Regions from separate parts of the Pseudomonas berkeleyensis genome, predicted to be linked through region 1. Evidence: predicted binding sites of a transcription regulator. Region 1 holds the regulator's gene; the other holds the start of a gene.
What was found. Region 1 encodes FliA, which starts transcription of late flagellar genes. Its sites were predicted from a motif close to CTAAAGTTTNNNNNNNNNNNGCCGNTAA; they were not measured.
Positions count from the first base shown of each region.

Region 2: the regulator FliA is predicted to act here: its motif matches at 6,419-6,446, upstream of HS968_RS18710 (flagellar protein MotY).

Region 1 covers NZ_CP059139.1:2,145,992-2,160,203, forward strand. The annotation lists gene fliR (flagellar biosynthetic protein FliR) at 1-530, shown strand, start outside; gene flhB (flagellar biosynthesis protein FlhB) at 533-1,669, shown strand; gene flhA (flagellar biosynthesis protein FlhA) at 1,940-4,063, shown strand; gene flhF (flagellar biosynthesis protein FlhF) at 4,075-5,385, shown strand; gene fleN (flagellar synthesis regulator FleN) at 5,477-6,307, shown strand; gene fliA (RNA polymerase sigma factor FliA) at 6,304-7,050, shown strand; gene HS968_RS10060 (chemotaxis response regulator CheY) at 7,159-7,533, shown strand; gene HS968_RS10065 (protein phosphatase CheZ) at 7,553-8,341, shown strand; gene HS968_RS10070 (chemotaxis protein CheA) at 8,354-10,561, shown strand; gene HS968_RS10075 (protein-glutamate methylesterase/protein-glutamine glutaminase) at 10,604-11,743, shown strand; gene HS968_RS10080 (flagellar motor protein) at 11,769-12,509, shown strand; gene motD (flagellar motor protein MotD) at 12,522-13,331, shown strand; gene HS968_RS10090 (ParA family protein) at 13,414-14,202, shown strand.
Region 2 covers NZ_CP059139.1:4,030,998-4,045,909, reverse strand. The annotation lists gene HS968_RS18750 (high-affinity branched-chain amino acid ABC transporter permease LivM) at 1-702, opposite strand, end outside; gene livH (high-affinity branched-chain amino acid ABC transporter permease LivH) at 699-1,622, opposite strand; gene HS968_RS18740 (branched-chain amino acid ABC transporter substrate-binding protein) at 1,738-2,859, opposite strand; gene HS968_RS18735 (DUF2288 domain-containing protein) at 3,157-3,474, shown strand; gene HS968_RS18730 (DUF5064 family protein) at 3,564-3,932, shown strand; gene HS968_RS18725 (bacterioferritin-associated ferredoxin) at 4,043-4,261, opposite strand; gene rnt (ribonuclease T) at 4,443-5,117, opposite strand; gene pyrC (dihydroorotase) at 5,114-6,160, opposite strand; gene HS968_RS18710 (flagellar protein MotY) at 6,479-7,426, shown strand; gene HS968_RS18705 (argininosuccinate synthase) at 7,544-8,761, shown strand; gene gloA (lactoylglutathione lyase) at 8,856-9,248, shown strand; gene nadE (ammonia-dependent NAD(+) synthetase) at 9,291-10,118, opposite strand; gene pncB (nicotinate phosphoribosyltransferase) at 10,130-11,329, opposite strand; gene HS968_RS18685 (nicotinamidase) at 11,326-11,970, opposite strand; gene HS968_RS18680 (NUDIX hydrolase) at 12,111-12,803, shown strand; gene HS968_RS18675 (penicillin acylase family protein) at 13,070-14,912, opposite strand, start outside.

The DNA of each region.
Region 1 (14,212 bases):
CCATGTTCGGTTTCATCCTGCAGCTGTTTTTCCACCTGTTCGCCGTGGCTGGGCAGATCATCGCCATGCAGATGGGCCTGGGCTTCGCCTCCATGGTCGACCCGGCCAATGGTGTGTCGGTACCGGTGCTCGGTCAGTTCATGCTGATGCTGGTGACCTTGCTGTTTCTGGCCATCAATGGCCACTTGGTGGCGCTGGAGATTCTCGCCGAGAGCTTCGTCGCCTTGCCCTCCGGGCAGGGCCTGATGGTCAACCACTACTGGGAACTGGCTGGCAAGCTGAGCTGGGTGATCGGTGCTGGCCTGTTGTTGACCCTGCCAATGGTCACTGCGCTGTTGGTGATCAACCTGGCCTTCGGTGTGATGACCCGCGCCGCGCCGCAGCTGAACATCTTTTCCATCGGCTTCCCCCTGACCCTGGCCCTGGGCCTGGTGATCTTCTGGGTGGGGCTTTCCGACTTCGGCAACCTGTTTCAGGGGTTGGCCAGTGAAGCCTTGCAGCAACTGGGCGAATTCGCCCGGATGAGGTAGCCATGGCCGAGAGCGAGAGCGGCGCCGACAAGAGCGAGGAACCCACTGGTAAGCGGCTCGAAGAGTCGCGGAAAAAAGGCCAGATCGCTCGCTCCAAGGAGCTCAATACCCTGGCGGTGACCCTGACCGGCACCATCGCGCTGATGATCTTCGGTGCGCAGATGGGCGACGCCATGCTCGACCTGATGCGCGGCAACTTCAGCCTGTCACGTGACGTGCTGATGAACGAAGGCAGCATGGCGCTGCACCTGCTCGCGTCCGGCAAGCATGCCTTGCAGGCCATGTTGCCGTTTCTCATCGCCTTGTTGATCGCCTCCATCGCCGGCCCCATCGTCTTGGGCGGCTGGTTGTTCTCGGTCGAGGCGTTGCAGCCCAAGGGCAGTCGCATGAACCCGCTGGCCGGGCTCAAGCGGATGTTCTCGGTGCAGGCGCTGGTTGAGCTGCTCAAGGCTCTAGCCAAGTTTCTGGTGATCCTCGCTGTGGCCTTGCTGGTGCTGTCGATGGATCAGGACGATCTGCTCGCCATCGCCAATGAACCGGTGGAACCCGCCATCCTGCATAGCTTGCAGGTGGTGGGTTGGAGCGCGCTGTGGCTGTCGTGTGGGCTGATTCTGATCGCAGCGGTGGACGTGCCGTTCCAGCTGTGGAGCCACAAGAACAAGCTGAAGATGACCAAGCAGGAAGTGCGCGACGAGTACAAGGACACCGAAGGTAAGCCGGAGGTCAAAGGGCGTATTCGTCAGTTGCAACGTGAGATGGCCGAGCGCCGCATGATGCAGGCCGTACCTCAGGCTGACGTGGTGATCACCAACCCGACCCACTTCGCCGTGGCGCTCAAGTACGATCCGGACAATGGCGGCGCACCGGTGCTGCTGGCCAAGGGTGGCGACTTCCTGGCGCTGAAGATTCGCGAGATCGCTCAGGAGCACCAGGTCATGGTGCTGGAGTCGCCGGCTCTGGCCCGGGCGGTTTACTACTCCACGGAACTCGAACAGGAGATTCCGGCCGGTCTGTATCTCGCCGTAGCGCAAGTGTTGGCCTACGTCTACCAGTTGCGTCAGTACCGCGCCGGCAAGGGCAAGCGGCCAGGGCCGTTGCCCGATCTGCCGATTCCGCCGGATCTGCGCCGCGATTCGTAGGGCGGATCGGGACGCCGACCGCTCGTAGGGCGGACTCAGGAGCGCCAGCGAACAGTCCGCCGTGTCTGGGCGCGGCACAAATCCAGCAGCGTACTGCTTCGCGAACGGATCGCCGCCCGGTGCGCCCTACGGAACCAGGCGTTTTTACCCTGTAGATCGAGGCTTGTAGCCTGTCGCCGCGTTTCTGGAACGCTTCTTGCCATTACCCCTGTAAAGCGCAGCTCTGCGTCAAAAGATTGAATTGGCTGGGGTAGTCACGTGGCATTCAACATCAACCGCTCGCAAATCATCGGGGACGCTCGTGGCAACCTGGCCGGCCTGCGCCAGGGCAGCCTTGGCATCCCGCTGCTGTTGTTGGCGCTGCTGGGCATGGTCACGCTGCCGGTGCCGCCGCTACTGCTCGACACCCTGTTCACGTTCAACATCGCCTTGTCCATCGTCGTGCTGCTGGTCGCCGTCTACGCGCTGCGCCCGCTGGACTTCGCCGTATTCCCCACCATCCTGCTGGTCGCCACCTTGTTGCGCCTGGCGCTCAACGTCGCTTCCACGCGTGTCGTGCTGCTGCACGGTCAGGAGGGGCCGCACGCCGCGGGTAAGGTAATCCAGGCCTTCGGCGAGGTGGTGATCGGCGGTAACTACGTGGTCGGTGTGGTGGTCTTCGCCATCCTGGTGATCATCAACTTTGTGGTGGTCACCAAGGGTGCCGGGCGGATTTCCGAAGTCAGCGCGCGTTTCACCCTCGATGCCATGCCCGGCAAGCAGATGGCCATCGACGCGGATCTGAACGCCGGTCTGATTGACCAGGCCGAAGCCAAGAAACGTCGCTCCGAAGTCGCTCAGGAAGCGGATTTCTACGGTTCCATGGACGGTGCCAGCAAATTCGTTCGCGGTGATGCCATCGCCGGCCTGCTGATCATGTTCGTTACCCTGATCGGCGGCATGGCCATCGGCATGCTGCAGCATGGCCTTAGCTTTGCCGACGCGAGCAAGATCTACGCGCTGCTGGTGATCGGTGACGGCCTGGTCGCGCAGATTCCCTCGCTGCTGCTGTCCACCGCTGCAGCCATCATGGTTACTCGCGTATCCAGCTCCGAAGACATGGGCCAGCAGGTCAACCGGCAGATGTTCGCTTCGCCGCGTGCGCTGGCTGTGGCGGCGATCATCCTGATCGTCATGGGCCTGGTGCCGGGCATGCCGCATGTTTCCTTCATTGGTCTGGGCCTGATCGCTGCAGGTGGCGCCTACTGGATCGCCAACAAGAAGCGCAGGGCGCAAGAGGTCGAGCAGCAGGAAGTGCAGCGTCAGCAGGAGCTGATTCCGGCGCAGAAGGCGCAGGAGGTCAAGGAGCTGGGTTGGGATGACGTCATGCCTGTGGACATGGTCGGCCTGGAAGTTGGCTATCGCCTTATCCCACTGGTCGACCGTAATCAGGGCGGGCAACTGCTGGCGCGGATCAAGGGCGTACGCAAGAAGTTGTCGCAGGAGATGGGCTTTCTCATGCCCTCGGTGCATATCCGCGACAACCTCGACCTGGCGCCCAACGCCTACCGTTTGACGCTGATGGGCGTCAGCGTGGCCGAGGCCGAGGTCTATCCGGATCGTGAATTGGCGATCAACCCCGGTCAGGTGTTCGGCCCACTCAATGGCATTGCCGCCAAGGATCCGGCGTTCGGTCTGGAGGCCGTGTGGATCGACCCCACTCAGCGTGATCAGGCGCAGTCGCTCGGCTATACCGTGGTCGACGCCAGTACCGTGGTTGCCACCCACCTCAACCAGATCCTGCACAAGCACGCTCACGAGCTGCTCGGGCATGAGGAAGTGCAGCAGCTCATGCAATTGCTGGCCAAGAGCTCGCCGAAGCTGGCCGAAGAGCTGGTGCCGGGCCTGGTGTCGCTGTCGACCCTGCTCAAGGTGCTGCAAGCGCTGTTGCAGGAGCAGGTGCCGGTGCGCGATATCCGCACCATTGCCGAAGCCATCGCCAACGTGGCGCCGAAGAGTCAAGATCCCGCCGCTATGGTCGCCGCCGTACGGGTGGCGTTGGCCCGTGCAATCGTGCAAAGCATTGTGGGACTAGAGCCGGAGCTGCCTGTGATCACCCTCGAACCGAGGTTGGAACAGATATTGCTCAATAGTCTGCAGAAGGCCGGTCAGGGCAGTGAGGATGGCATCCTCCTGGAACCGGGCATGGCCGAGAAGCTGCAGCGTTCCCTGGTGGAAGCGGCGCAGCGCCAGGAAATGCTCGGCAAGCCGGTGATTCTGCTGGTGGCCGGCCCGATCCGGGCGATGTTGTCGCGCTTCGCGCGGTTGGCGGTATCCAGCATGCACGTGCTGGCCTACCAGGAAATTCCGGACAACAAGCAGGTCACCATAGTCGCCACTGTGGGCCAGAACTGAGGTAAAGGGTCATGCAGGTCAAACGCTTCTTCGCCGCCGATATGCGAACCGCCATGAAACTGGTGCGTGACGAGCTGGGTGCCGATGCTGCGATCATTGGCAACCGCCGCGTGGCCGGTGGTGTCGAGCTGACTGCCGCGCTGGACTATCAGGTGACGCCGGCTCCGGTGCGACCGAACCCGGCGCTGGAAGCCGAGCTGCGCAAGACCCAGGCGCGCATCGCCAGTGCCCAGGCCGAACTCGCCACCCGTGCCGAGCAGGACGCCGGCAAGGATCGCCAGTTATTCGCCAACGAATCTCTGCTGGCACCCGAGCTGCCAGCCACTCCGGTCAAGCCGCAGCGTCCGGTCGAGGCCGCAGTACCTGCTACGCCGGCCGTCGACCCCCGTGCGCTGGATGCCATGCGTTTCGAGTTGCACGGCCTGCGTGAGCTGATCGAAGTGCAACTGGGCTCCATCGCCTGGGGCCAGCTGCAAAATCGCCGTCCGCAACAAGCTAATCTGTGGCGCCGCCTGCAACGCATGGGTCTGTCTGCCGAGCTGTCGCAGGCGCTGCTGAGCAAGGTGGCAGGTGTGGCTGAGCCGCGCCAGGCCTGGCGCATGCTGCTGGCGCACCTGGCTCACGCGATCAGAACGCCGAAGGTAGAGCCGCTGGAGGAGGGCGGGGTGATTGCCCTGGTCGGTCCGGCCGGTATGGGCAAGACCACCACCCTGGCCAAGCTGGCCGCGCGTTACGTGCTTAAGTACGGCGCGCAGCAGGTCGCTCTGGTGAGCATGGACAGTTACCGTATTGGCGCGCAGGAGCAACTCAAGACCCTGGGGCGTATCCTGGGCGTATCGGTGACTCAGGTCGATCCTGGTCAGTCGTTGTTGCAGGCGCTGACTCCGCTGGCGAAGAAACGTGTGGTGCTGGTCGACACAGCAGGCCTGCCGGGTAACGATCCCGCACTGCGTCTGCAACTGGAAAGCCTGGCGTCGGCGCGTATCAATGCGAAAAATTATCTGGTTCTGGCGGCAACAAGTCAGAGCCAAGTGCTCAAGGCGGCCTACCATAGTTACAAGCGTTGTGGACTGGCAGGCTGCATACTGACGAAACTGGACGAGGCGGTGAGCCTGGGCGAGGTTTTAGGTCTGGCTATAGGCCAGCATCTGCCGGTAGCCTATGTCACGGACGGGCCGCGTATTCCGGACGATCTGCAGGTGCCGCGCAGTCATCAACTGGTCAGTCGCGCAGTAGGTTTGCAGGCCGCCGAAGAACCGAGTGAAGATGCCATGGCGCAGATGTTTGCCGGGCTCTACCAGAAGCCGGCTCGTGCCGGTTGAGGCAATAAGAATCGTGCATCCTTTTGCCGAGTAGGCGAGAGTGAACGGCCTGTCAGGGTCAAGTCGAAGTTAGACAAGGTATAGAAATAACATGGGTATGCATCCCGTACAGGTGATTGCGGTGACTGGCGGCAAAGGTGGCGTCGGCAAGACCAACGTGTCGGTCAATCTGTCCATGGCCCTGGCCGATCTCGGCCGTCGGGTGATGCTGATGGACGCTGACCTTGGCCTGGCCAACGTCGACGTTCTGTTGGGACTGACGCCCAAACGCACCCTGGCCGATGTGATCGCCGGTGAATGCGATCTGCGTGACGTGCTGCTGCAGGGGCCCGGTGGTGTTCGTATCGTGCCGGCGGCGTCCGGTACGCAGAGCATGGTCAGCCTTACGCCCATGCAGCACGCTGGCCTGATCCAGGCGTTTAGCGACATCAGCGAGAACCTCGACGTGCTGGTGATCGACACCGCGGCCGGTATTGGCGATGCGGTGGTCAGTTTCGTTCGCGCAGCGCAGGAAATTCTCGTGGTGGTGTGCGATGAGCCGACCTCGATCACCGACGCCTACGCGCTGATCAAGCTGCTCAATCGCGACCACGGCATCAGCCGCTTCCGCGTTTTGGCCAACATGGCCCACAGCCCGCAGGAAGGGCGCAATCTCTTTGCTAAGCTGACCAAGGTGACGGATCGTTTCCTCGATGTCGCCCTGCAGTATGTCGGTGCCGTGCCCTACGATGAGTGCGTGCGCAAGGCCGTGCAGAAACAGCGCGCCGTCTATGAAGCCTTCCCTCGATCCAAGTGCGCTCTGGCGTTCAAGGCGATAGCTCAGAAGGTCGACACCTGGCCGTTGCCGGCCAATCCCCGTGGCCATCTGGAGTTTTTCGTCGAGCGTCTGGTGCAGCAACCGACTGCAGACTCGGCCGTATGACAGCAGCCTCTGGACTTCGTATGTACAACAAGGCTCAGGCGCAGGATTCCCAGCATCAGCTGATCGAGCGCTATGCGCCACTGGTCAAGCGGATTGCCTATCACTTGCTGGCACGTCTGCCGGCCAGCGTGCAGGTCGATGACCTGATCCAGGCCGGCATGATCGGTCTGCTCGAAGCCTCGCGCAAATACGACTCCAGCAAGGGCGCCAGCTTCGAAACTTTCGCCGGTATCCGTATCCGTGGGGCCATGCTCGACGAGGTGCGCAAGGGCGATTGGGCACCGCGTTCGGTACACCGCAACAGCCGTATGGTCAGCGATGCGATTCGCGTTGTTGAGGCCAGAACGGGGCGTGACGCTAAAGATCACGAAGTTGCGGCCGAACTCCAATTGAGTCTGGAGGATTACTACGGCATTCTTGGCGACACTTTGGGCAGCCGCCTGTTCAGCTTCGACGACCTGTTGCAGGACGGCGAGCATGGCGGGCTGCACGAAGACGCCGGGCACACCCACCTCGAACCTTCGCGGGACCTCGAAGACGAACGCTTCCAGGCGGCCTTGGCCGATGCCATCGCTGGTTTGCCGGAGCGTGAACGTCTCGTGCTGGCGCTGTATTACGACGAAGAACTGAACTTGAAAGAAATCGGCGAAGTGCTGGGGGTTAGCGAGTCACGCGTCAGCCAGTTGCACAGCCAGTGCGCAGCGCGTCTGCGTTCGCGGCTGAGTGAATGGCGCGCTGGCTGAACAGCGTATTCGCAGGCTTAAACGGCCTGTTAACGGTTTCATGATTAAAGGACGTGGTTGCGAGCGCAATACGTTTGGGACTGTACGGAGGTCGACTTGGACAAGAACATGAAAATCCTCATCGTTGACGATTTCTCGACGATGCGACGGATCATCAAGAACCTCTTGCGGGACTTGGGTTTCACCAACACCGCAGAAGCCGACGATGGCACCTCGGCGTTGCCGATGTTGCAAAGCGGCAGTTTCGATTTTTTGGTGACCGACTGGAACATGCCCGGTATGACCGGCATCGACCTGCTGCGTGCCGTGCGCGCCGATGAACGCCTGAAGCACCTGCCGGTGTTGATGGTGACTGCCGAAGCCAAGCGCGATCAGATCATCGAGGCGGCCCAAGCTGGTGTGAACGGCTATGTGGTCAAACCCTTCACCGCCCAGGTGCTGAAGGAAAAGATCGAGAAGATCTTCGAGCGGGTCAACGGCTGATGTCGGCCGCGAGGGTGCTATGGAACACGATGACTCCACGCTGGGTGACCTTGAGTCGACCCTGAAAAGCAATGCCCGCGATCTGGTCGATAGCCTCGAACAAGGCAACTTCGGCGCCGCGGTACAACTGATTAATGAGCTCAACAAGGTTCGTGATCGTGGCCTGTATCACGAGGTCGGCAAGCTGACCCGTGAGCTGCACAACGCCATTGTCAATTTCCAGCTTGATCCGCGTATGCCGCATGCCCAGGAGCTGTCGCAGATCGCCGATGCCACCGAACGCCTGAATTACGTTGTCACCATGACCGAGAAGGCTGCCAATCGCACCATGGATCTGGTGGAGCAGAGCGCGCCGCTGGTCAATGACCTGAGCGATGAGGCGCAGAGTCTGAGCGTCGAGTGGGGCCGTTTCATGCGTCGTGAAATGGGCGCCGATGGCTTTCGTGAGTTGGCCAAACGCATCGAACTTTTCCTCGCTCGCAGCGAGCGTGATGGCAACAAACTTTCCAGTCACCTCAACGACATTTTGCTGGCACAGGACTATCAGGATCTGACCGGGCAAGTGATCAAGCGTGTCACCCAACTGGTGACCGAGGTGGAAAGCAACCTGCTCAAGCTGATGTTGATGGCCAGTCAGGTCGACCGTTTTGCCGGTATTCAGCACGACCATGAAGTGCTGCGCACCGAACAGGAAAAATTAAAAGAGCCATCGCGGGGTGAAGGTCCGCAGATTCATGCCGATAAGCGTGATGACGTTGCCTCCAGCCAGGACGATGTCGACGACCTGCTGTCCAGCCTAGGGTTCTAAGGAGCACACAATATGAGCTTCGGCGCCGATGAAGAGATCCTCCAGGATTTCCTGGTAGAGGCCGGCGAGATTCTCGAACAGTTGTCCGAACAATTAGTCGAGCTGGAAAGCCGACCGGACGACATGAACCTGCTCAACGCCATCTTTCGCGGTTTCCATACCGTCAAGGGCGGAGCGGGCTTCCTCCAGCTCAATGAGCTGGTGGAGTGCTGCCATATCGCCGAAAACGTCTTCGACATCCTGCGCAAGGGTGAGCGTCGCGTCGATTCGGAATTGATGGATGTGGTGCTCGAGGCTCTTGATGCTGTCAATGGCATGTTCGGCGAGGTGCGTGAGCGCCGCGAGCCGACACCAGCCACTCCTGAACTGCTGGCGGCATTGGCGCGCCTGGCCGAGCCGGCGGGCGCCGACTCGGCTCCCGCAGCCCCGGCTCCTGCTCGTGAGCCCGAGCCTGTAGCAGTGCCCGAGCCGGTCGCTGCGGCTCCCGCCTCGGGCGACATCACTGACAGCGAATTCGAGCAACTGCTCGATGCCCTGGGGGATGCGCCGGCCAGCGAGAGCGTTGCTGCCAGCGATGAAATTACCGACGACGAGTTCGAGTCTCTGCTCGATCAGTTGCATGGCAAGGGCCAGTTCAGCGGTACGGTCGAGGCTTCGGCTGACGTTGCCGTCGCGGCAGCCCCTGCCGCAACTCCGGCTGGTGACGATATCACCGACGACGAATTCGAGGCCCTGCTCGATCAACTGCATGGCAAGGGCCAGTTTTCCACAGCACCTGAAGCGGCCGCTCCGGTCGCTGCGGCAGTCGAAGCCGCTGCGCCGGTCAGTGATGACATTACCGATGACGAGTTCGAATCCCTGCTCGATCAGTTGCATGGCAAAGGCAAATTCGTTCCTCCGAGCGAGCCTGCACCGGCACCTGCTGCGGTAGCCAAGCCTGCTGCAGCCAAGGCTGCTCCGGCCAAGCCCGCAGCCAAGGCCGAGCCTGCCGCGGCGCGTGCGCCGGCCGCTCCGGCACCGGTTGCGGACAAGGCGGTAGCACCGGCGAGCGAGGCGGAAACCACCGTGCGGGTCGATACCGCTCGCCTCGACGAGATCATGAACATGGTCGGCGAGCTGGTGCTGGTGCGTAACCGCCTGGTACGCCTGGGGCTCAACAGCGGTGACGAGGCCATGTCCAAGGCCGTGTCGAACCTCGACGTGGTGACTGCGGATCTGCAGACCTCGGTGATGAAGACCCGCATGCAGCCGATCAAGAAGGTCTTCGGCCGCTTCCCTCGCCTGGTACGCGATCTGGCGCGCAACCTGAAGAAGGAAATCAACCTCGAGTTGGTGGGTGAAGAGACCGACCTCGATAAGAACCTGGTCGAGGCTCTCGCCGACCCGCTGGTGCACTTGGTGCGCAATGCCGTCGACCACGGCGTAGAAACCCCGGAAGAGCGCGAGAAGGCTGGCAAGGCTCGCGCAGGCCGCGTGGTGCTGTCCGCCGAGCAGGAAGGCGACCATATCCTGCTGTCGATCACCGACGACGGCAAAGGCATGGATGCCGACGTGCTACGTGCCAAGGCCGTCGAGAAAGGCCTGCTGGATAAGGACGCGGCCGATCGCCTGAACGAGTTCGAGTGCTACAACCTGATCTTCGCCCCGGGCTTCTCGACCAAGACCGAGATTTCCGATGTGTCCGGCCGCGGTGTCGGCATGGACGTGGTGAAAACCAAGATTTCCCAGCTCAACGGCACGGTCAACGTGTTCTCGCAGAAGGGCCAGGGCTCGAAGATCATCATCAAGGTGCCATTGACCCTGGCGATCATGCCGACGCTGATGGTGATGCTGGAGAACCAGGCTTTCGCTTTCCCGCTGGTCAACGTCAACGAGATCTTCCACCTCGACCTGTCGCGCACCAACGTGGTCGATGGCCAGGAAGTGGTGATCGTGCGTGACAAGGCGCTGCCCCTGTTCTATCTCAAGCGTTGGCTGGTGCCGCAGGCCTTCCATGAAGGTCAGCGCGAAGGTCATGTGGTGATCCTCACCGTCGGTAGCCAACGCATCGGCTTTGTCGTCGATCAATTGGTCGGCCAGGAAGAAGTGGTAATCAAGCCACTGGGCAAGATGCTTCAGGGCACGCCCGGGATGTCCGGCGCCACGATCACTGGTGATGGACGCATCGCGTTGATTCTCGACGTACCGAGCATGCTCAAGCGCTATGCTCGACGTTTCTGATGGTTGCGGCGCAGGCGAGGTCTGCGCTGTCTAGGAGTGTGTATGGCAGTTAAGGTTCTGGTAGTGGACGACTCCGGTTTTTTCCGCCGGCGCGTTTCGGAAATTCTGTCTGCTGACCCCAGTATTCAGGTCGTGGGCACGGCCACCAACGGGCGGGAAGCCATCGATCAGGCGTTGGCGCTCAAGCCTGACGTGATCACCATGGATTACGAGATGCCGATGATGGACGGCATCACTGCGGTACGAAACATCATGCAGCGCTGCCCGACGCCGGTGTTGATGTTCTCCTCGCTGACCCACGAAGGTGCCCGTGTCACCCTCGATGCACTGGATGCCGGGGCGGTGGACTTCCTGCCGAAGAATTTCGAAGACATCTCGCGCAATCCCGAGAAGGTCAAGCAGATGCTGTGCGAGAAGGTGCATACCATCGCGCGCAGCAATCGCCGTTTCAGCTCGGCTGCAGTGGCTCCGGCGCCGACTGCGGCCAGTCCGGCAGTGGCGCCGATTAGTCGTCCTGCTGTCGCGCCAGTGCGTCCAGCCACGCCTGCCGCCACGCCGCGTACCGCATCGACGCCAGGCGCTTCCAGTGCCGCGCCGAGCTCGGCTGCGCCCAAGCGCAAGTCTTACAAGCTGGTGGCCATCGGTACCTCCACCGGCGGCCCGGTGGCACTGCAACGTGTACTGACCCAATTGCCGGCTAATTTCCCGGCACCGCTGGTGTTGATCCAGCATATGCCGGCAGCTTTCACCAAGGCCTTTGCCGAGCGCCTGGACAAGCTCTGCCGCATCCAGGTCAAGGAAGCTGAGGATGGCGATGTACTGCGCCCTGGCCTGGCGCTGCTAGCTCCTGGCGGCAAGCAGATGATGGTCGATGCCCGTGGCGTGGTGAAGATTCTGCCCGGCGATGAGCGCCTCAACTACAAACCCTGCGTGGATATCACCTTCGGTTCGGCGGCCAAGTCCTATGGCGACAAGGTGCTGGCAGTGGTACTGACCGGCATGGGCGCCGACGGCCGTGAGGGCGCGCGCCTGCTCAAGCAGGGTGGCAGTCAGGTGTGGGCTCAGGATGAGGCCAGTTGCGTGATCTATGGCATGCCGATGGCGGTGGTCAAGGCCAGTCTGGCCGATGCGATCTACAGCCTGGATGACATCGGTCGGCATCTGACCGAGGCTTGCCAATGATGAAGGCTGAGTCGAGCGTGTCTGCATGGATGTATTGAGCCTAATCGGCGTCATCCTGGCGTTCGTCGCGATACTGGGTGGCAATTATCTCGAAGGCGGTAACGCCGGGGCGCTGCTCAATGGCCCGGCGGCACTGATCGTTATCGGCGGTACCCTGGGCGCGGCGTTCCTGCAGGCCCCCGTCAGTGTGTTCAAACGCGCCATGGGTATCGTGCGCTGGATCTTCTTTCCGCCGCGCATCGACCTGGTGGGCGGCATCAACCGGGTTGTGGGCTGGAGCATGGTGGCGCGCAAGGAAGGTCTGCTCGGCCTCGAGTCGGTGGCCGATGCCGAGCCCGATCCTTATGCGCGCAAGGGCCTGCAATTGCTGGTCGACGGTGCCGAGCCGGAATCCATTCGCAGCATCCTGGAGGTCGATCTCTACACCCAGGAAGCACGCGATATCCAGGCGGCCAAGGTATTCGAGAGCATGGGCGGCTACGCCCCGACCATCGGCATCATCGGTGCGGTAATGGGCCTGATCCACGTGATGGGTAACCTGGCTGACCCGAGCATGCTCGGCAGCGGTATCGCCGTGGCCTTCGTCGCCACCATCTATGGCGTCGGCTTCGCCAACCTGCTGTTGTTGCCGATCGGCAACAAGCTCAAGTCCATTGCGCTGCGCCAGTCGCGCTATCGCGAGATGTTGCTGGAGGGCATCCTGTCCATCGCCGAGGGTGAGAACCCGCGCTCTATCGAACTGAAGCTGCAAGGCTTCATGGACTGATGGAGGCATGGCATGGCACGCAGGCGGCATCAGGAAGAACATGAGAACCATGAGCGTTGGCTGGTTTCCTACGCCGACTTCATCACGCTGCTGTTCGCCTTCTTCGTGGTGATGTATTCGATCTCCTCGATCAACGAAGGCAAGTACAAGATCCTCTCGGAGTCGCTGACAGGCGTATTCAACCAGCCTGACCGCGCGATCAAGCCCATTCCGGTGGGTGAAGAGCGGCCACGCACCAGTGAGCCCGACAACACTGCACTGGACGATCCCAGCTCGGACGCCACCTTGCAGAGCATTGCTTCCAGCGTGCGTGAAGTGTTCGGTGAGTTGATCCAGAGCGACCAGTTGACCCTGCGTGGCAACGAGATGTGGATCGAGATCGAGCTGAGTTCGAGCCTGCTGTTTCCTAGCGGCGACGCCATTCCGAACAATCAGGCGTTCGACATTATCGAGAAGGTCGCCAAGATTCTGGCGCCGTATCAGAATCCGGTAAAAGTCGAAGGCTTCACTGACAATCTGCCGATTCAGACCGCCCAGTACCCAACCAACTGGGAGTTGTCTTCGGCGCGCGCGTCGAGCATCGTGCGTATGCTGGCTATGGATGGCGTCGACCCTTCGCGTTTGGCGGCCGTCGGTTACGGCGAGTTCCAGCCGGTGGCCGACAATGCCACGGCGGAGGGCAGGGGACGCAATCGCCGGGTGGTACTGGTGATTTCGCGTAACCTCGAAACCCGCCGCAGCGATGGCAGCGCCGCGACTCAGCAGTCCGAGGCTGGCACGCAACCTGCACCAGCGTCTGCGTCGGGGGTTCCACAGTCGTGAGCCGTCAAATCCCAGTCGCCTGCTGCATGTCGGCGACAGCCATTCTCGGCCTGAGCGCCTCACGCCGGGAGGATGAGAGAACATGAAAGTCTGGGCAGTAGCCAATCAGAAAGGTGGGGTCGGCAAGACCACCACCTCCATCGCCCTGGCAGGCCTGTTGGCCGATGCCGGCAAGCGTGTGATCGTGGTCGATCTCGATCCGCATGGATCGATGACCAGTTATTTCGGTCATGATCCCGATGCGCTGGAGCACAGTTGCTTCGATCTGTTCCTGCATCAGGGCAACGTGCCGCAAGGCTTGCCCAAGCAGTTGCTGCACAGCACCAGCCACGAAGGGATTTCCCTGTTGCCATCGAGCACCGCGCTGGCCACGCTCGAGCGCCAGTCGCCTGGGCAGAACGGTCTGGGCCTGGTGATAGCCAAGAGCCTGGCGCAACTCTGGGGTGATTTCGATCACGCCGTCATCGACAGCCCGCCCTTGCTTGGCGTGTTGATGGTCAACGCCCTGGCAGCCAGCCAGCAACTGGTGATCCCGGTGCAGACCGAGTTTCTCGCGGTCAAGGGGCTGGAGCGCATGATCAGCACCCTGGCGATGATCAATCGTTCGCGCAAGCAGGCGTTGCCCTACACCATCGTGCCGACGCTGTTCGATCGCCGAACCCAGGCGTCCATGAGCACCTTGCGCGTGCTGCGCAATACCTATCCCGAGCATCTGTGGCCGGCGTACATTCCGGTCGACACGCGCTTGCGTGATGCCAGCCGCGCTGGCCGCACGCCATCCCAGTTCGACGCCAATAGCCGCGGCGTGATCGCTTATCGTGCCCTGCTCAAGCATCTGCTGAATCATCAGCCAGCGGCGCAGGTGGCCTGAAATGAGCGTC
Region 2 (14,912 bases), 1.9 Mb from region 1:
TTTGTTCTCGTTGGCGATGCTCAGGCCGTTCGGGCCGCCGGTGTACTCGGTCATGTTGCGCAGCATGATGCGGATGATCTCGCCGAACCCGAGGGTCACGATGGCCAGATAGTCACCGCGCAAGCGCAGCACCGGGAAGCCCAGCAGGAAGCCGAACAGCGCCGCCATCATCCCTGCCAGTGGCAGGCAGATCCAGAAGCCGAAGCCGAAGTAGTGGGCGAGGATCGCGTAGCTGTAGGCGCCGACGGCGTAGAAGCCGACGTAGCCCAGGTCGAGCAGACCGGCCAGACCGACGACGATGTTCAGGCCGAGGCCGAGCATCACGTAGATCAGGATCAGCGTGGCGATGTCCACCGAACCACGGCTGGCGAAGAACGGCCAGACCAGGGCGAAGGCGATCAGCGCCAGGATCACCCAGCGTTGAGTGGAAGGCAGGGTCAGGAAGTTGCTTGCGTTACCCGGCAGGCGTGGCAGCGATACCTTGGCCCAGGCGGGCGTGAGGCGGTCACGCAGCAGTTGCCAGATGAAGATCAGCGTTGCTGCCGCGCCGATGCACCATAGCTCGAAGGCGGTGGCGCCTTCTACACGCAGGCTGATGCCGACGGTGGTCAGTTTCAGGCCCAGCACCGGATAGGAAATGATCAGCACCAGCAGGGCGCTGAAAATCGCCGATTTGAGGTTTTTCGTAATAGCGCTGCTCATACCTTTTCCACCTCTGGACGACCGAGAATGCCAGTGGGGCGGAACAGCAGAACCAGTACCAGCAGGGTGAAGGCGACGACGTCCTTGTACTGGTCACCGAAGATATCGGCACCGAAGGCTTCGGCCACGCCCAGCAGCAGGCCGCCGAGCACGGCGCCCGGAATGCTGCCGATACCGCCGAGCACTGCGGCGGTGAATGCCTTGATGCCGGCGAGGAAACCCAGGTGCGGGTTGATCACGCCATATTGCATGCTCAGCAGCACCGAGGCGACGGCCGCGAGCGCGGCACCGATGACGAAGGTCAGGGCGATGATGTTGTTGGTGTTGATCCCCAACAGGTTGGCCATCTTCAGGTCTTCGGCGCAGGCGCGGCAGGCACGGCCCAGGCGCGAGCGCGAGATGAACAGGGTCAGGCCGATCATGGCGACGAAGGTGACGATGAAGATCAGCACCTGCATATAGGAAATCACCACACCGTTGCTGACGCTTTCACCGAACAGGAAATTGCCGGGTAGCAGGCTGGGAATGGATTTGTCCTTGGAGTCCTGCGAGAGCAATACGGCGTTCTGCAGGAAGATCGACATGCCGATCGCGGAGATCAGCGGGATCAGACGGTTGCCGCCGCGCAAGGGGCGGTAGGCGACCCGTTCGATGCTGTAACCGTAGGCGCTGGTGACGATCATGGTGGCGGCGAAGGCCGCGATCATCACGAACGGCACGGCTTCGAGGCCGAACATGGCGAGACCTGCGATCACAGTGAAGGCCACGTACGAGCCAATCATGTAAACCTCGCCATGGGCGAAGTTGATCATGCCGATGATGCCGTAGACCATGGTGTAGCCGATGGCGATCAGGGCATAGGTGCTGCCAATGGTCAGGCCATTGATCAGTTGTTGTAGGTAGTGATAAAGCTCAGGCATTGCCTAACTCCTGGGCCTGCGTGAAGCGGCGCTTGTGGCGCAGCGCAAGGCCGGAATTCTTCTAATAAACAAAACCCACTGCGTGTGCAGTGGGCTTTGGGTTCAGGCGGGAAGCTTACTTGGCTTCGGACTTGGAACCGTCCTGGTGCCACTCGTAAACTACGAAGTTGAAGTCTTTCAGGTCGCCTTTCTCGTCGAAAGCGAGGTCGCCGGTCGGCGTTTTGAAGGTATTGGAGCGCAGGGCTTCGGCCACCTTGGCGGTGTCGGTGTCGCCAGCTTTCTCGATGCCCTCGGCGATAACCTGGACGGCAGCGTAGGCCGGGAACACGAACGGACCGCTCGGGTCTTCGTTCTTGGCCTTGAAGGCTTCGACCAGTGCCTTGTTCGCCGGATCCTGATCGAAGGACTTCGGCAGGGTGACCAGCAGGCCTTCGGAAGCCGGGCCGGCGATAGCCGAGATTTCCTTGTTACCCACGCCTTCCGGGCCCATGAACTTGACGTTCAGGCCACGCTCTTTGGTCTGGCGCAGCAGCAGGCCCAGTTCCGGGTGGTAGCCGCCGTAGTAGACGAAGTCGACACCCGCTTGGTTCAGTTTGGCGATCAGCGCCGAGAAGTCCTTGTCGCCGGCATTGATGCCTTCGAACATGGAGACTTTCACGCCTTTGCTTTCCAGGGTCTGCTTGACCGCGGTGGCGATGCCTTCACCGTATTGCTGTTTGTCGTGGATGACGGCGACGTTCTTCGGCTTGATGTGGTCAGCGATGAAGTTGCCGGCGGTCGGGCCTTGCAGGCTGTCCAGACCGATGGTGCGGAATACCAGTTCGTAGCCGCGAGCGGTGATGTCCGGGCTGGTGGAAGCCGCGGTGATCATCAGGATGCCTTCGTCTTCGTAGATGTCCGAAGCCGGTTGAGTGGAGCTGGAGCACAGGTGACCGACCACGAACTTGACGCCATCGTTGACGATCTTGTTGGCTACCGCCACGGCTTGCTTCGGATCGCAGGCGTCATCGTAGACCACGCCTTCGAGTTGCGCGCCGTTGACGCCGCCTGCCTTGTTGATCTGCTCGATGGCCATCTTGGCGCCGATGAATTGCATCTCGCCGTACTGGGCGACGGCACCGGTCACCGGACCGGCCAGGCCGATCTTGATGTTGTCGGCCGCCATCGAATAGCTGGCCGCCCCTGCCAGTGCCATTGCAGCGAACAGCTTGGAAATCTGCTTAGTAGCCTTATTCATGAGTGCTCCACTCGTCGTTATGTCTTCATTGTTGTAGTTCTTGCTGCCTAAGCTGCAGAACCGGATTGATACCCCGGCCATGCCCCCGGCAACTGTACCGGAACAGTGTAGAGCGCGGATTTGCGCCTTGAAAAGCCGGCATTGGGAGGCTGAACGCGGGGTTGTCGCTAAATTGCAAGGAATGTATAGAAATACGGCGTGCCCCGTTGCGGCTACAGAGCGTCCCGCGGCTTGTCAGGGGAAGAGCCGGCGCTATCATGCGCGCCTGCACTTACCGCCATCGATACGGGGCACACCATGACGGATGAATCTAGCACCCTCTATGCCAAGCTGCTTGGCGAAACCGCACCTATTCGCTGGCAGGAGCTGCAACCCTTCTTTGCTCGTGGTGCGCTGCTCTGGGTGGCAGGGCATGCGGATCTGATCGCCGTGGCGCAGGCGCTGGCGAGCGATGACCAGGCCAGGGTCGCGCAATGGATGAACGAGGGGGTATTGAGCAAGCTCGAAGATACCCGCGCCGAAGATCTTCTAGCCCGTGACCCGCAGCTCTGGGCGGTGGTGGTTGCTCCCTGGGTGCTGGTGCAGGAAAGAGCAGGGGATTCGACGTTGCACTGAACTGGTGCGAAGCAGGGGCATGAATCACGGTCTAGACTGTCTGGGCGCTCCTGCCGGGAGCTCATGCATCACGTCAAAGGAGTTGAATCATGTTCGAACCTGGACACCTGCATCGCAGCAACCTACCCGGAGAGAATGGTCAACCCGGATACAGCATCGACTTCTACTATGAGGTTCGCCAGGATCCGCAGGAGGGCGCCATGTTGCACGGGCGCCTGGCTGGTGAGATCGATGGCCAGCACTTCGAGGAGGTATTCGAGATGCACCGCGATACCGCCTTCAATTTCGCCAGTGTGATTTCTCGTCTGGTGGCCAAGCATGGCCTGCATCCCAATGCCAGCCCGATCATGCGGGCGCATCAGGAGTACGACGCCATTTTCGAGGATATCCGCGCCAAGCTGCACGCCAAGCCCGGTGAGGCGGTCAACCTGGAACATCTGAAGAGCGATGGTCTTTAGCCTGGCAGGTCTTCTTGGCAGGCGACGGCCTCTGGGGGATCAGCTGAACGGCGAGCATAAAAAAACCGGATCATGGGATCCGGTTTTTTATGTCGAGGTCTAGGCTCGATTCAGGCGGCGACGAACCCGGCAGGGTAGGCCAGTGCTGCTTGGCTACTCTGAACTTCGGCGATGGTTTCACGTACCACTTGTTTGGCCAGGCAGGCGCATTTGCCACATTGGCTGGCGATGCCGAGCGTGCCACGAACTTCGCGGTAGCTGCAGCAGCCCTCATAGACCGCGTCGCGGATCTGAGTATCGGTAACACCTTCACAGAGGCAGACGTACATAAGCAAGGCTCGTCTTGGTTGTTCTGTTCGATGCGAAGGATACTAATGTTAATGAGAATGCTTGTCAAAGATCTGTTGGGAACACTCGCATTGGCTGACGAACGGTTCCTGAGCGGATTGCCGTAGCCATGAAAAAACCGGCGCAAGGCCGGTTTTTCATGCTTCGGGTCAGGCATCAGGCCTACTGGTCGAACTCGTCCCAGCCGCCCATTTCTTTCCAGCGGTTGACGATGCCGCAGAACAGTTCGGCGGTTTTCTCGGTGTCGTAGCGCGCCGAGTGCGCCTCCTTGCCGTCGAACTCGATGCCGGCGGTCTGGCAGGCTTTGGCCAGCACGGTCTGGCCGTAGGCGAGGCCCGCCAGGGTAGCGGTGTCGAAGCTGGAGAACGGGTGGAACGGATTGCGCTTGATGCCGCAGCGGGCCACCGCCGCATTGAGGAAGCCCAGGTCGAAGCTGCTGTTATGACCGACCAGGATGGCCCGCTTGCAACCCGCCGATTTGATCGACTTGCGCAGGCCCTTGAAGATTTCGCCCAGGGCATGCTCTTCGCTTACCGCCATGCGCAGCGGATGATCGAGCTTGATGCCGGTGAATTCCAGCGCGGCTTGTTCGATGTTGGCACCTTCGAACGGTTCGATACGGAAGAAGTGGGTGTGATCCGGATAGAGGAAACCGCCTTCATCCATGGCGATGGTGGTCGCGGCGATTTCCAGCAGCGCATCGGTGGCGCTGTTGAAGCCGCCGGTCTCCACATCCACCACGACTGGCAGGTAGCCTCGGAAACGCGCGGCCATCGGTGTGCGTGGGCCGGACGGCAGGCTGGTTTCCAGTTCGTCTTCGTAGTTGTCTTCGCTCACGCCTGGCCCTCCAGCAGCTTCCAGCGCAGGGTTTCACCGGCGCGCAGCGGCACCACGTTGTTCTCGCCCAGGGGTAGGGTGGACGGTACGACCCACTCCTCGCGCACCAGGGTGATGCTGTCGGTGTTGCGTGGCAGGCCGTAGAAATCCGGGCCGTGGTGGCTGGCGAAGGCTTCCAGCTTGTCCAGCGCATTGCGCTGTTCGAAGGCCTCGGCATACAGCTCGATGGCGGCATAGGCGGTGTAGCAGCCGGCGCAGCCGCAGGCGGCTTCCTTGGCATGCTTGGCGTGCGGTGCCGAGTCGGTGCCGAGGAAGAAGCGTGCGTCGCCGCTTGCGGCTACGTCGAGCAAGGCTTCCTGATGCACGTTGCGCTTGAGGATCGGCAGGCAATAGAAGTGCGGACGAATACCGCCAACCAGCATGTGGTTGCGGTTGTACAGCAGGTGATGGGCGGTGATGGTGGCGCCGAGGTTGTTCGGGCGGCTCTGCACGAACTGCACGGCATCGCGGGTGGTGATGTGCTCGAACACTACCTTCAGCGTCGGGAAGCGCTCGACCACGCGCACCAGATGCTCGTCGATGAAGGTCTTTTCGCGGTCGAACACGTCGATTTCAGCGCGGGTGACTTCACCGTGAATCAGCAGCAGCATGCCCACTTCGGCCATGGCCTCGAGAGCTGGGAAGATCTTGTCGATGCTGGTGACGCCGGAGTCCGAGTTGGTGGTGGCGCCGGCCGGGTAGAGCTTGGCTGCATGCACGAAGCCACTGGCCTTGGCGTTGCGCACGTCTTCGGCGGTGGTCTTGTCGGTGAGATAGAGCACCATCAACGGCTCGAAACGACTGCCGGCCGGGCGCGCGGCGAGAATGCGCTGGCGATAGGCGTCTGCCTCTTCGGCGTTGCGCACCGGCGGTACCAGGTTGGGCATGATGATCGCGCGGGCGAAGGTGCGGGCGGCATCGCCGACGGTGTGCGGCAGCACCGCGCCGTCGCGCAGGTGAATGTGCCAATCGTCGGGGCGCAGTAGGGTCAGTCGGTCGGACATGGGGAGTTCCAGGCGGGCAAATCAGGCTGCGAATGCTACCGGAAACCGGCGAAAAATGCGCTGCAGGCTGCGAGATTCGAGCGCCCAGGCAGGCGTGCTCCAGCGCGGTGATTCGCTTCATCTTCGCCTGGCCGCGGATTGGTGGGGCGATAGAACACCCTGTGAACGACGGGCAGTGCAGGTGTGGTGACACGTTCGAGCAACGCCATGGGCAGCCCGTGACGCACAACAAATCCTGTTGATGTGCCGACGCTCGCCCTACAGTTTTTCCGGAAGCCACCGATACCTAGAAAGAACAGCGTTTTCGTGGAGCCCGTCGTGCGCCAGCCTCATCTCCTCCTTCCCTGCCTGCTGGCCGGCATGGCCCTGTGTCTGCCGGCACATGCCATCAGCTTCCAGACGCGTCTGGAGAGCGTGGAGTGGAAGGTCGAGGGGGACAAGTTCGAGTGCCGGCTCACTCAGCCGATCAGCAATTTCGGCAGCGGCGAGTTCGTGCGCCGAGCTGGCGAGCAGGTCACCTTCCGTCTCAAGGCGCGTGAGCGCTGGATGGGTGCCGGTTCAGCCACTTTGCTGGCAGCTGCAGCGCCCTGGCAGCCGGGGCGTGGCGATATCAACCTGGGTGTGGTCAACGTTGGCAACGGCGAGGTGCCGTTCAACAGTTCGCAGGAGCAGGGCGCGCGTTTGCTCACCGGCCTGCTCGAAGGCCGCAGTCCGGTGGTGCGCCACCGCACGCTGAACGGCGGTGACAACCTGGAGGTGCGCCTGCTACCGGTGAAGTTTCACAAGGCCTATGACGATTACCAGGCCTGTACCGCCAACCTGCTGCCAGTCAATTTCGACCAGATTCGCCAGGCGCAGATCGGCTTTCCAGGGGGCGGCATCGATCTCGATCCGATGGCCAAGGCCAAGCTCGATATCATTATCGACTTCGTCAAGGCTGACCCGACCATCAACAGCTTCCAGATCGACGGGCATGCCGACAACAGCGGCAATCGCCTGACCAACCGCGATTTGTCGCGCCGCCGCGCATTGGCCGTACAGGAGTATCTGGTGGCCGGTGGTGTGCCGGTCGAGCAGATCACCATGCGCTTCCATGGTGAGCGTTACCCGCTGGCGCCGAACAACAGCGAAGCCAATCGAGCCAAGAACCGCCGGGCAACCTTGCGCCTGGATCGTGTGCCGGCCCCCGAGGCTCCACCACAGAGCGCCCCGCAGACGGCACCACCGAGTACACCGGTCGACCCGGCTGGAAGTACCCCCTCCTGAGACAGAAAACGCCATTCTTGTCGTCGCTTCGTCGTCACTAGCTGTCGCGCCCCTGTAAATTGGCCCGCAGGGTCAGTAGAATCACCGGTTTTACCGTACAACCCGTGGAGTGATGGCATGGCGGACGTCAAAAAGGTAGTTCTGGCCTATTCCGGTGGCCTGGACACCTCGGTGATCCTCAAGTGGCTGCAAGATACCTATAACTGTGAGGTGGTGACCTTCACCGCTGACCTTGGTCAGGGCGAGGAGGTCGAGCCGGCCCGTGCCAAGGCTCAGGCCATGGGCGTCAAGGAAATCTACATCGACGACCTGCGCGAAGAATTCGTGCGTGATTTCGTCTACCCGATGTTCCGCGCCAACACCGTTTACGAAGGCGAGTACCTGCTGGGTACCTCCATCGCCCGTCCGCTGATCGCCAAGCGTCTGATCGAAATCGCCAACGAGACCGGCGCCGACGCCATCTCCCACGGCGCCACCGGCAAGGGCAACGACCAGGTGCGCTTCGAGCTGGGGGCCTATGCACTGAAGCCGGGCGTGAAGGTCATCGCCCCGTGGCGCGAGTGGGATCTGCTGTCGCGCGAGAAGCTGATGGACTACGCCGAGAAGCACGCCATCCCGATCGAGCGTCATGGCAAGAAGAAGTCGCCGTACTCCATGGATGCCAACTTGCTGCACATCTCCTATGAAGGCGGCGTGCTGGAAGACACCTGGACCGAGCACGAAGAAGACATGTGGCGTTGGACCAAGTCGCCGGAAGCGGCGCCGGATACTCCGACCTACATCGAGCTGACCTATCGCGCCGGTGACATCGTCGCCATCGACGGCAAGGAACTGAGCCCGGCCACCGTACTGGCCGAGCTGAACCGCATCGGCGGCGAGAACGGCATCGGCCGTCTGGACATCGTCGAGAACCGTTTCGTCGGCATGAAGTCCCGCGGCTGCTACGAAACCCCCGGCGGCACCATCATGCTCAAGGCTCACCGCGCCATCGAGTCGATCACCCTGGATCGCGAAGTGGCTCACCTGAAAGACGAGCTGATGCCGAAATACGCCAGCCTGATCTACAACGGTTTCTGGTGGAGCCCGGAGCGTCTGATGCTGCAGCAGATGATCGATGCTTCCCAGGCCAACGTGAACGGTGTGGTACGCCTGAAGCTGTACAAGGGCAACGTCATCGTCACCGGTCGCAAGTCCGACGACTCGCTGTTCGACGCCAACATCGCGACCTTCGAGGAAGATGGCGGCGCCTACAACCAGCAGGATGCGGCGGGCTTCATCAAGCTCAATGCCCTGCGCATGCGCATCGCTGCTGGCAAGGGCCGCAAGCTGGTCTGATAGACTGCCTGCTGCATGTCAACGAACCCCGGCCATGTGCCGGGGTTCGTCGTTCATGGCCCATGAAAATACCGAGCCGGTGAGGAGAATCTTCATGAGACTGCTGCATACCATGCTGCGCGTCGGCGATCTGGACAGATCCATCGCCTTCTACACCGAAGTACTGGGCATGACCCTGCTGCGGCGCAAGGACTATCCGGATGGTCAGTTCACTCTCGCGTTCGTCGGCTACGGCGACGAAGCGCACAACAGCGTGATCGAACTGACCCATAACTGGGGCGTGCAGAGCTATGAGCTGGGCACTGGCTATGGGCACATCGCGCTGGAGGTGGAGGATGTTCACAAGGCATGTGCCGATATCCGCAGCCGAGGCGGCAAGATTACCCGCGAGCCAGGGCCGATGAAGCACGGCACGCGGGTGCTGGCCTTCGTCGAAGACCCGGATGGCTACAAGATCGAACTGTTGTCGCCGTCGCGCCCGGCTTGACGACCGACGCCATGCGCACCTGAGTGCGCATGGCTATCCGCTTCAAGGAACCAGCGGCAGTTCGCGTTTGTGGCGAGTGGCGTCATAGGTGCGCACGATGGTGGCGTAGGCTTCGTCGCTGACCTTCTCGCCATGCAGGAAGGCATCGATTTCGGCGTAGGTCACGCCATGCGCTTCCTCGTCCGGCTTGCCTGGGCGCAATTCTTCCAGGTCGGCGGTCGGCGTCTTCTGCACCAGATGCTGTGGCGCGCCGAGGTGTTTGGCGATGGCGCGAACCTGGTTCTTTACCAGGCCGGAGAGTGGGGCGAGGTCGCAGGCGCCGTCACCGAACTTGGTGAAGAAGCCCATCACCGCTTCGGCAGCATGGTCGGTGCCGATCACCAGGCCGTTATTGGCGTTGGCGATGGCGAACTGCGCGACCATGCGGATGCGTGCCTTGATGTTGCCGACCACGAAGTCGCGGCGCGCATCGCTGAGTTTTTGCAGGTGCGTGACCTGTTCGCCCAGGCCATTGACGCTGCCGGCGATGTTGACCGTGTCGTTCTCGTCGGCGCGAATGAATTTCAGCGAATCCTGCGCGTCATGTTCATCGTGTTGCGCGTTGTGCGGCAGGCGCACGGCGATGAAGCGATAGCCCTGGTCGCCGGTTTCGGCGCGCAGTTCCTCGACCGACAACTGAGCCAGGCGTCCTGCGGTGGTGGAGTCCACGCCACCGCTGATACCCAGCACCAGCACTTTCAGGCCGGATTGCTTGAGGGTGTTCTTGATGAAGGTCTTGCGTCGTTCGATTTCCGCCACCAGGGCGGCTTCATCGGCGAAAGGCGGCACCACGTCGAGGGCGGCGGCGATTTCGGCTTGGCGGTTGCTCATGTCTGGAGTCCTCACTGGGTGACGCGAAAGACGTGTTTCAGGTAGCTGACGAAGTTCTCGTCGCGGCACTGGGTCTTGCCCGGCGTGTCGGAGATCTTCGCTACGGGTTGGCCGTTGCAGGCGATCATCTTGATCACGATGTTCATCGGTTCGACGCCGGGGATGTCGCAGGTCAGGTTGGTGCCAATGCCGAAGCTTACGTGGATTCGCCCGGAAAGTGCACGATAGAGCCGTAGCGACTTCTGCAGATCGAGGCCGTCGGAGAACACCAGGGTCTTGCTCATGGGATCGATGCCCAGCTTCTCGTAGTGAGCGATGGCTTTCTCGGCCCAGGCCAGCGGGTCGCCCGAATCGTGGCGCAGGCCATCGAACAGTTTGGCGAAGTACAGATCGAAATCACCCAGGAAAGCATCCATGGTGATGCAGTCGGTGAGGGCGATCCCCAGTTGGCCACGGTACTCGCGTACCCAGCAGTCCAGCGCGGCGATCTGGCTGTCGATCAGCCTCGGGCCGAGTTGCTGGTGGGCCATCAGCCATTCGTGGGCCATGGTGCCAATCGGCTTGAGTTCGAATTCACGGGCCAGGTGTACGTTGCTGGTGCCGACGAAGCGTCCCGGGAAGTCGCGTTTGAGGATGCGTACGGCCTGCTCCTGAACCCGATAGGAAAAGCGCCGGCGGGTGCCGAAGTCCGCCAATTGGAAACCGGCCAGCTCGTCGTCAGTGGCTTCGGCACGCAGCCAGTCGAGTTTCTCGTACAGGCGCTCGGCAGCCTGCTCCAGCAGCACTTCGCGATAGCGGTAACGGTTGCGCACCTCGCTGATGATGGCCAGCAGTGGGACTTCGAAGAGGATCACGTGCAGCCAGGGGCCACGCAGGCGGATATTCAACTGGCCGTCTTCGATGCTGGTGTGCACATAGCGCATGTTGAAGCGGAACAGGCTGAGGAAGCGGATGAAGTCCGGCTTGATGAACGGAATGCGTTCGAGGAAGGCGAGTTGATCGACGGTCAGGCTCAACTCGCTCAGGCGCTCGATCTGGTAGCGGATTTCGGCCAGGTAAGGCGTCAGATCCTCGGCGTTGCGGCAGCGGAACTCCCATTCGACTTCGGCGTTGGGGTAGTTGTGCAGCACCGCCTGCATCATGGTCAGCTTGTAGAAATCGGTATCGAGCAGGTTCTGCACGATGCGGTCGGCGAAGATGCTGTTGCTCATCCTTGGGTCTCCTTGGCCAGGGCCGTATCCAGCTGTTCCAGGCTGGTAGTCAGGGTAATGCCGCTGTCTTGCATCTCGCGACAGGCTGTCTGGGCGGTGTCGTCGGCGATGGCGCGGCAGGCTGGCAGGTGAACGATCACTTCGAATCCGGCGCGGCGCAGTTGCAGGGCGGTGGTCTTGACGCAGTAGTCCAGTGCCAGGCCGCCCACCAGTATCAGGTCGACGCCATTTTGCCGGAGAAATTCGATCACGCCCGTGCTGCGCTTCTCGGCCAGGTCGTGATAGCAGGCGCCGTAAGGGTGCAGATCCGGTTCCACGCCTTTCCACACGAAGTAGTCGTAATCCAGCGGTGCGGGCAGGTCGTCGAGCAATTCGAAGCCCACTGTACCGGGTACGCAGTGGCTGACCCAGGTCAGGTCGGCGTTGGCCATGGGCAGGAACTGCAGCATGTCGGCGTGATTGTCGACTACCCAGGCGGCCTTCGGGCTGTGGGCATCCTTGCTGCCGATGCGCAGTTGGCTACGGCTGGCCAGTTGGTTGAGCGCAGGAACGATGCTGTCGCCATCGGGTACCGGAAGCTCGTTCGGGCACAGCGGAGTGAAGCCTTTCTGGGCATCGACATCGAAACTGGCAATCTTCATGGCGTGGCTCCTTTCTCGTTTGGAGTGACTACATATTTCATTAGATGAAATATGTAGTCAAGTGATACCTCACGAACAGAGATGAAAAAACCTGGGTTATTGTTCAAGATGAAATATGTCATGGAGGCCGGGAGGCCCAGATGAGTGCTGCAGAAGTTCTGGCGGGGGTCGATATCGTCGCGTTGCGCCTGAGTGAGGAGGGCGCGTTGCAGGTGCTGCTGGTACGTCGTGGGCGCGAACCCTTCGCGGGGCAATGGGCGTTGCCCGGGGTGCTGGTCAATGGTCGTTGCGCTGACGTCAGCCTGGATGCTGCGGCGGCACGAGCGCTGGCCGACAAGGCGAAACTGCAGCCGCAGTATCTGGAGCAGGTGGCGACGGTGGGCAATGGCGTGCGTGACCCGCGTGGCTGGTCGCTCAGTACCTGTTATCTGGCACTGCTGGCGCCGGACGCGATACCTCCTGATGACAACCTGCGTTTCGTCGATCTGCAGGGGCTGATGACAGGTCAGCAGGCGCTGCCTTTCGATCATGCGCAGTTGGTTCGTCTGGCTTTCGAGCGCTTGCAGGGTAAGTCGGTGTATAGCTCGCTGCCGCTTTATCTACTGGCGTCGCGTTTCACCGTTACCGAGGCTTTGTGCGCGTTCCAGGCCTGTCTGGGCCAACCGGTACAGCACACCACGCTGCGCGGGCGACTGGAACGCATGAAGGCGCAAGGCTGGATCAGCGAGACTGGCAAGAAGAACTACCCGAAGATGGGGCGGCCGCAGAATCTGCTGGAGCATCGGCCAGTGGCAGCAGGCGCCTTTATCTTCGACCGCAGCTTGTTGGCCTGATGGCTGCGCGGCTATGAAGGGGAGCGAGGCGAGAAATCGCAGGCAAAAAAATAGGCGCCAGAGGCGCCAGGGGAGCATTTCAATCGATGCATAGGTTCTGAACCTGTATCGGTTGGAAAGTTCACTGCGCAATGCGCAAATGCCATCTTTTCTTCAGGCAAAAGAAAAGGCGCCAAAGGCGCCTTAAAACGATGATCTATGGAGTAAGTCGATTATTCAGAGTCCGGCGCTGAGCGAAAGGTTCAGCGCCGCCCGACGAACGGTCGTCACTTGCCCGGCATCAACAGCAGGCGCTGGTTGCCATAGACCTTGTCCAGATTCTGCGACTTGAATGGGAAGCTCATGTAGCCGCCTTTCAGCCAGGACTCGATGCCGTCGGCATAGTGCGGGCTGGCCGGGTTGCCCGATTGGCCGGAGCTGTTGACCCCGACCAGCGGTTCGTCGGCGGCGAAGTCGACGACGATGCGCATGGCGGGGATCAGGGCGGTATTGAAGTCCTGGCCCCAGGCGTACGCCGAGACGTTCAGCGTGCTGTGGTCGCCGCCAGCAGGGTAGGGGCCGCGATCCAGATAACCTTTCAGTGCATTGATGCTGGTACGTTGGCTGGCGCTCATGTACGGCGCCATGCGCGTGGTGTCGGTTACCCATTCGTAGGTGTGCAGCTTGCCCCACTGCCAATTGCGCCGTTCGTTGCCCAGGCGGCTTTCCAGCAGTTCGATACTGGCGGCCAGGCTGCGCGCGAGAATGTCCGGTTTGTCTTCTTTCTCCGGGGTACGGATGTCGTCCCAGAACGGGCTGTCCGGGCGGCCGAGCAGATGGTCGGCCTGCGCGGAGTAGGAGGTGTTGGCGGTTTCCACCAGGGCTTTCCAGGCCGGGCTGGTGTCCGGGCCGAGTTCGTCGAGGAAGATCTGCCGTGCGCTTTCATGCAGGAAGGCGCCGTAAATGGCTGCATCTGCCGAGCTGGCGGTGAGCTTGCCGTCGAACGCGAGCAGGCGTTTCAGCGCTTCATCGGCGCGCTCGCGTTGGCCGGCCGGCAGGGCGGCAATGGCCTGGCGCAGCGAGTCGTGCATGGCCGGGTCGTTGAACATGGTCTGCAGTTTGGCGACGAAGGGCGAGGTCTGGTCGTACTGCATGGCGATCATGCTGCGGCCATCGTGGCGACCGTTGCCGGCCAGCTGGGCGATGCGCTCGGCGCGCTCAGGGTAATACCACGAGCTCGACAGCTGCATGCCATAACCTGGTGGCACGCTGCGCTCGTTGGCTGTGCCCAGCCAGCCTTGTGGTGGATCCTGGTCGTAGGGATGCAGCATCGGGTCGGCGAATCCGTCCCAGGCGTAGCGCTCGTCCCAGCCGGGAGAGGGCAGCAGGCCGCGGCCTTCGCGGCGGTTCGGGTAGCGACCGGTTACCTGCCAGCCGATGTGCTGAGCGTCGGCGAAGACGATGTTGAGCGGCATGGCGCGGATTTCCCGTGCGGCTTCGAAGGCTTCGTCCACCGACTGCGCCCGGGACAGGTCGAAGAAGGCATCGAGGCTCTTGTCACGTTCGAACTGGGTGGTCTTCAGCGCCAGGCCATAACCACTCTGCATTTGCAGCGGTTGCAGGGCGTGCTTGCGCTCACCCAGTACCGAGTTGAGCAGCGGGCCATTGCGGGTTTCATAGAGCGTTTCGCGGATGGGGCGTTGGCCACGAATGAAGAAGGTTTCCTGGCGCTCCATGACCGGTAGCCATTTGCCGTCGGCCTGGTACATCAGACGACTGCCTTCACGCTGGATGCGTTCGAGGTAGATGTCCTGATTGTCACCCATGACCATGGTCATGCCCCAGGCCAGCTTGCCGTTGTAGCCGGCCACGACGGCCGGTACGCCAGCCAGGGAAACTCCTGCGGCCTGGTATTTGGGCGAGCGGATCTGCACGAAATTCCACAGCGAAGGCATGCTCAGCGGCAGGTGAGTGTCGTTGGCCAGCAGGCTTTTGCCGCCTCGGCTGCGCTCGGGTGCGATAGCCCAGTTGTTCGAGGCGGCAACGCCAAGCATGTGTTGCTCGGCGATCTGCGCGGCGGTTCGGGAAATTGCCTGCAGCCCAGGCAACTGACCTTTGAGATCCAGGCCC